Thermosynechococcus vestitus BP-1: one gene and its partner. The protein of the gene in region 2 interacts with the protein of the main gene of each other region in a pairwise test. Links are inferred from orthologs where the notes say so. Each region holds a gene or a part of one and is shown on either strand. Other genes may lie near its edges. The genes, in order: TLL_RS08580 and TLL_RS03880.

Region 1 (3,192 bases), 980 kb from region 2 along the record:
GGATCTCAGCCGTGCTCTTGAGCTCGCCCCCCTAGGGACAACCCTGGCGGCCTGTCTACAACATCCTGATGAGCCGATTACGGCCGCGATTCGCCCCTTTGACTTGCGCATTCGCACCAGTAGCAGTATCAAATCTGCCCATATTTTTGATGTCATTCCCGCTGCGCCACAACTGCAAAGTCTCCTCATTCAGGCAATGCAAACCCAAAATCCACCCATTACCCGTCTGCGGGAGCGCCTCGCCCCCTTGCGCGATCGCTACGACTACATCCTCATTGACTGCCCCAGTGCCTGGCTCTTTTTAAGTAAGAGCGCCCTATATGCCAGTGACGCCGTTTTGATTCCCACCCGCCACACCGATCTCTCCTCCCTCAACAATGCAGCTCAGGTGATTCACCAATTTCTCTTTCATGAAATCCACCCATTGCGCCGTGAAGGGGGACCCCTGCCTTTACCCATTTTCTTTAATGGGGCTCCGACAACCGCCAAGGCAATGGCCGTTGCCCAAGCAGAAATTGAACGGATTCTCCAGAAACTCCCCCACCTCACCCCCTACTTTTGGCCACAGTATCAAGCTAATGACACGACTGTATTTGCCATTCCTGAATATGCTGTCATTTCCCGTGCCGCCTTTGCCCGTGTTCCTGCTGTGTTCAAAGATAAGCGCGTCCTAGGCTTCTATCAGGCATTGGTGCAGACCTATCTTCGTCCCCTAGCGCCTACCAATGACCTCCCCTAACAGACAACTTTCTAACAGGATTTATAAAAAATCTAAAAACAGAAATTGCTTGCTCCCCCTAAACTGAAATTGGCCCTTGCCGAGCAGTAGTCATAACTGAGCCTGTTACCCCCTCCCCAACCACTAACGTTTTGAAAACTGTAGAGTCAATCCAGTCGCCACGGGCGGAACTCACCCCCCGTAAAGGTTCCGTGAAACGTTCAACATCGTAGAGGCCAAAATAAGGGCAGAACGGGACGATGACGACCTCCTTCGTCTCTGGACGAGGGTCTGAGGAGGTGTTTGCTCTGTAGGCAAAGACACAAGCTGCAAAACTACGGTAATCTTATAGAGAAACTAGAGTATTACTGGCAGTGCTATGGGCATCACCATTGAAAACGTTTCTAAGTCCTTTGGTTCCTTTCAAGCAGTCAAGCAGGTGGATTTGGATATTGCCAGTGGCTCTTTAGTGGCGCTGTTGGGGCCCTCCGGTTCTGGCAAATCAACCCTACTGCGGCTGATTGCGGGTCTAGAGATGCCCGACACTGGACGGATTCTGCTCACGGGCAAGGACGCCACCTATCAAAGTGTTCAAGAGCGTAATATTGGCTTCGTCTTTCAGCACTATGCCCTTTTTAAGCACATGACGGTGCGCCAAAATATCGCCTTTGGCCTAGAGCTGCGCAAGGTGCCCCGTGCCAAGATCAACGCTCGGGTGGCGGAACTGCTCGAGTTGGTGCAGTTGACTGGCTTGGGCGATCGCTACCCCTCTCAGCTCTCAGGGGGACAGCGCCAGCGGGTGGCTCTTGCCCGTGCCCTTGCGGTAGAGCCCAAGGTGCTGTTGCTCGATGAGCCGTTTGGTGCCCTCGATGCCAAAGTGCGCAAGGAACTGCGAGCATGGTTACGCCGCCTCCATGACGATGTCCATGTGACAACGGTCTTCGTGACCCACGACCAAGAGGAAGCCATGGAGGTCGCAGATCAAATTGTCGTCATGAACAAAGGGCAAGTGGAGCAGGTGGGCACCCCCGCTGAAATTTACGACCATCCCGCCAGCCCCTTTGTGATGAGCTTTATTGGCCCCGTCAATGTCTTACGCTCTCGGGTTTTCCAACAAAGTGAAGGTACGGCTGCTCACTGCGATATTTTTCTGCGGCCGCGCGACATCATTATTGAAACCCGTCCCAATGGCAACACCGTCTCAGCCCGCATTCACCGCATCATTCACTTAGGCTGGGAAATTCAGGTGGAACTGCGCCTAGACGATGGGCAGGAATTGATGGCCCACCTCTCGCGAGAGCGATTTGACGAGCTGCACCTTGAACCCCAACAGCAGGTCTTTATTAAGCCACGGGAGGCAAAGTCCTTTCCCCTTTACTACAGCATTTAGGCACGAAAAAAAATCAGTCCATCCCTTGAACAACGGTCCCTAGACTTGCTATGCTAACAAAGCGATGCAATGGGGTGTCGCCAAGCGGTAAGGCAGCGGGTTTTGGTCCCGCCATTCGGGGGTTCGAATCCTCCCGCCCCAGTTAGGTCTTAGAACTCAATGGCACCAACACTGCCCTCATTGCTGGCCTTGGATTTTGATGGCGTTCTCTGCAACGGCCTGCGGGAATATTTTCAAACCAGTTGGCGAGTGTATCAGCAGGTGTGGCCTGAGCCGCTCCTTGGGATTTCCCTAGAGCAACTAGAAAGGGAATTTGGTCAATTGCGCCCTGTGATTACGGTGGGGTGGGAGATGCCGCTGCTGTTGCGGGCAATTGTTGCAGGTACCCCTGCTCAACAGATTCTCCAAGATTGGCCAAAGGTGCGCGATCGCCTGCTGGCTACCTATCATCTCACTGCCGCTGATTTAGGAGCACGCGTGGACGGCCTGCGCGATCGCTGGATTGAAACGGACTGGCAAAGCTGGTTGGCGCTCCATGACTTTTATGACGGTGTCATAGCCGCTTTGCAACACTGGCAGGCCCAAGGGCAAGCCCTCGCCATTGTCACCACCAAAGAGCAGCGCTTTGTCACCTATTTACTGGAGCAGGCGGGCCTCTCTTTTCCCTCGGAGGCCATCTATGGCAAAGAGCAACAGCAGCCAAAACCTGTGATTCTTCAGGCGCTGCAGTCAACCTATGGTGCCCCCCTGTGGTTTGTTGAGGATCGCCTTGGGGCCCTCCTACAGGTTGCCGTGACACCAGAACTAGGGCAAACAGAACTTTTCTTGGCCGCCTGGGGCTATACCACGGCGGGCGATCGCGCCCAGGCTGAGGCCCATCCGCGCATCCATCTCCTCAGCCTAGAACAATTTTGCCAATTTCCCCACTGGCTGCCCCCCTAACCCCTTGTCTTTCAAGGCGGTTTTCTCTATACTGAAAAAGCTGTGAAACAGCGCGGGTCGCTAGCTCAGCGGTAGAGCACTCGGCTTTTAACCGATTGGTCTTGGGTTCGAATCCCAGGCGACCCACTTCACCTAACCCTCT
Region 2 (3,248 bases):
GTGTAGTTTTGGGCAAGGGCGCGATCGCTACTGGGATCAAAAAGCTCAGTATCAATACCATTGAGAATGCCAGAGAGTTTGCCACTAATAAACGATAGCAATCCCTCCAATTTTTCGCCATATTCAGGGGTTTTAATCTGTTCGGCGTAGGTGGGCGAAACGGTATTGACGCGATCGGCATACTGCAACGCTGCCGCCATTGTATTATGGCCCTGCATGTACCACGGACACCAAGTAATTTGCTCTAGGCGCCACCGCCAAGGTCCTTGATAGGCCAAGTTATGGATCGTAAACACGGTGGTAATGTCGGGATCCTGATGCATCCAGACGGGGATCATGCCCGTGTGCCAATCGTGGCAATGGATAATTTGGGGTTTCCAGTAGTTCCAAGCAAATTCTGCTGCCCCATTGGCAAAAAAGGTGAACCGCCAGTCCTCATCCTCACCGTAGTAGATGCGGCGGGGATTAAAGCAGGGATGGCCAAAAAGGTAAAGGGGAACATCCGACCCCGGCAACACGGTTTCATAGACATGGAATGTCTGAAACATGGCATGGCCAATCCAGATGGGGTCCTTGGGAATCTCCACCTTATCGGGCAAGAAGCCATAATAGGGCATAAAAATGCGCACATCATGTCCCATGCGGCGTAACACCTTGGGCAGAGAGCCAACCACATCTCCCATGCCTCCCACTTTCGCCAGTGGTGCCGCCTCAGCAGCAACAAATAGAATTCGCATGATCCTCCTGAACCTGTTTTTTGGCCAATTCTAGGGCAATGCAATTGCCGTTAACCTACCACAAGTGCGGGACAATTTGGCGTACGATCGCCCTTAAGGATTTCTCCTGATGTGTCTTTGGAATTGACAACCCCTATGACCAATTCTCCCCTCGTGCAACGGGTCAAAGAAGTTCATGAGCAGGCGCGTCTGCTGGCCACGCTCGATGCGGCTGCCCGCAATGGGGCCCTGGAACAGGTGGCCTGTGCCCTTGAGGAGGCGCGGGAGGAGATTCTGGCGGCCAATGCTGCCGATTGTGAGCAAGCCAAGGCCAATCAGCTCAATGCCTCGCTCTATGCTCGCCTGGAATTGAGTCCCAGTAAACTAGCGGCGGCGATCGCTGGCGTACGTCAAGTGGCTGCTCTCCCGGATCCCCTTGGCCAGCGTCAACTCCATCGAGAATTGGATACGGGGCTCATTCTCAGTCGCGTCACCTGTCCCCTTGGGGTGCTAGGGGTGATTTTTGAGGCGCGCCCTGATGCAGTCGTGCAGATAGCTTCCTTGGCGATTAAATCAGGGAATGGCGCCATTCTCAAGGGAGGACAGGAGGCCAGTCGCTCTTGCCAAACGATTATGCAGACGATTCATAGGGGCCTAGAGAAGTCGGCAGTGCCCGCGGGGGCGATCGCCCTCCTGACGCAGCGATCGGAAATCAGCGAACTGCTGCAATTGGATCAGTGGGTTGATCTCATCATTCCGCGAGGTTCCAATGAATTTGTGCGTTATATCCAGAACAATACGCGGATTCCCGTGCTGGGCCACGCCGATGGTCTTTGTCATCTCTATGTGGATCGGGCAGCGGATCTTGAAAAGGCGATCGCCATTACCCTCGACGCCAAAACCCAGTATCCTGCCGCCTGTAACGCTATTGAGACCCTCCTTGTTCACCGCGATATTGCCGAGGCATTTTTACCCAAAGTGGCTGCTGCCTTGCAACAGGCAGGCGTTGAGCTACGGGGGGACGCGATCGCCTGCGACCTCGTACCCATGAGCCTTGCCAGTGAAGCCGACTGGGCCACAGAATATTGCGATTTGATCCTCGCCATCAAAGTCGTGCCCGATCTCGATGCCGCCCTGGATCACATTGCCACCTACGGCTCCGGTCACACGGAAGCCATTGTCACTGAGGATGCCGCCGCCGCCGCTCGTTTTCTCCAAGAAGTGGATGCGGCGGGTGTCTTTCACAATTGTTCCACCCGCTTTGCCGATGGCTTCCGCTACGGCTTTGGTGCCGAAGTCGGTATCAGTACCCACAAATTACCGCCCCGAGGACCCGTGGGGCTAGAGGGATTAGTGACCTACAAATATCAACTGGTGGGAAACGGCCACATTGTGGCCACCTATAGCGGTGCCAATGCCAGGCCCTTTACCCATCGCGATTTGGACTGCTAACGAATTTAAGGGATTGTTAAGCCACAGACAAAGCCAATTTTTCTGTTTCAGAATGGAGATATAGGGCAACAGGGATTTCCCTACCGTGCAGATGACACCCTCTGTAAAGGTTGTCTATCAAGGTCTATCAAGTGACCGGTGGCAATGTATTGCCTACTTTACTCAGTATCTGAGCAGCCTCTCTTTGTCAACGGATGATTAGGACTTGGGAATTGCGTGCAGTTAGGTAATTGAGAGATTCACGATAGCAAGGGGAGCCAAAACCCCTCAAAACTTTAACCGCTCAAGCACTGCTGTTGCATCCCCATAGAACAGCAAAGGGCACCATCAATGCAACTTAAATCTTTAGGAGCATAACAATGACTCAATCTATTCCTAGACCAACCAGTGAAATAACAAATCGGGAAACAGCATTTGTTTTAGAACTCAATGCCTTGAGCTGCAAAGACCTGCCACTGGTGGGGGGCAAGAACTCTTCCTTGGGGGAAATGCTCCAACAACTCACTCCCAAAGGTATTAATGTCCCCGATGGTTTTGCAACAACCGCCTATGCCTATCGTTACTTTATTCAAGCGGGAAATCTTGAGACGCAACTGCGGCGGCTCCTCGAAGGCCTTGATGTTGAGGATGTAACAGAACTCCACCGCGTGGGTCAGACGATTCGCTCGCTAATTTTACATACTCCGTTTCCCCCGGAATTGACGGATGCGATTGCTGCCGCCTACCAAAAAATGTGCGATCGCTATGGTCCGAATACGGACGTGGCGGTTCGCTCCAGTGCTACCGCTGAAGATCTGCCCGATGCGAGCTTTGCCGGTCAGCAGGAAACCTACCTCAATGTCCATGGCCTCAAGGGCGTTCTCGATGCCTGTCATCGCTGCTTTGCGTCGCTGTTTACGGATCGGGCAATCTCCTACCGCCAGATCAAGGGCTTTGATCACTTCAATGTGGCGTTGTCCGTGGGAGTGCAAAAAATGGTGCGCTCTGACTTGGCCTGCTCTGGGGTGATGTTCTCCATTGACACAGAAACAGGCTTTAAGGACACGGCTCTCATTACTGCCGCCTATGGCCTTGGTGAAA

Evidence for each region.
Region 1: the proteins of TLL_RS03880 (region 2) and TLL_RS08580 interact in binary tests that used the Escherichia coli proteins (3 or more experiments, as listed by UniProt). The link is inferred for Thermosynechococcus vestitus BP-1 from one-to-one orthologs.

The regions. Positions count from the first base shown.
Region 1 is NC_004113.1:1,771,562-1,774,753, forward strand. Bases 234-3,102 are described here. They hold TLL_RS08580 (sulfate/molybdate ABC transporter ATP-binding protein), read left to right. Parts: upstream 234-1,097; coding sequence 1,098-2,108; downstream 2,109-3,102. Other genes in these bases: TLL_RS08575 (ParA family protein), read left to right, coding at 234-739; TLL_RS08590 (HAD family hydrolase), read left to right, coding at 2,268-3,050. Also shown: more of TLL_RS08575, read left to right, coding at 1-233; TLL_RS08600 (PspA/IM30 family protein), read right to left, coding at 3,183-3,192. UniProt on the Escherichia coli protein: Part of the ABC transporter complex CysAWTP involved in sulfate/thiosulfate import. Responsible for energy coupling to the transport system.
Region 2 is NC_004113.1:790,343-793,590, forward strand. Bases 96-3,020 are described here. They hold TLL_RS03880 (glutamate-5-semialdehyde dehydrogenase), read left to right. Parts: upstream 96-872; coding sequence 873-2,168; downstream 2,169-3,020. Other genes in these bases: glgA (glycogen synthase GlgA), read right to left, coding at 96-737; ppsA (phosphoenolpyruvate synthase), read left to right, coding at 2,528-3,020. In the rest of the region: more of glgA, read right to left, coding at 1-95; more of ppsA, read left to right, coding at 3,021-3,248. UniProt on the Escherichia coli protein: Catalyzes the NADPH-dependent reduction of L-glutamate 5-phosphate into L-glutamate 5-semialdehyde and phosphate. The product spontaneously undergoes cyclization to form 1-pyrroline-5-carboxylate.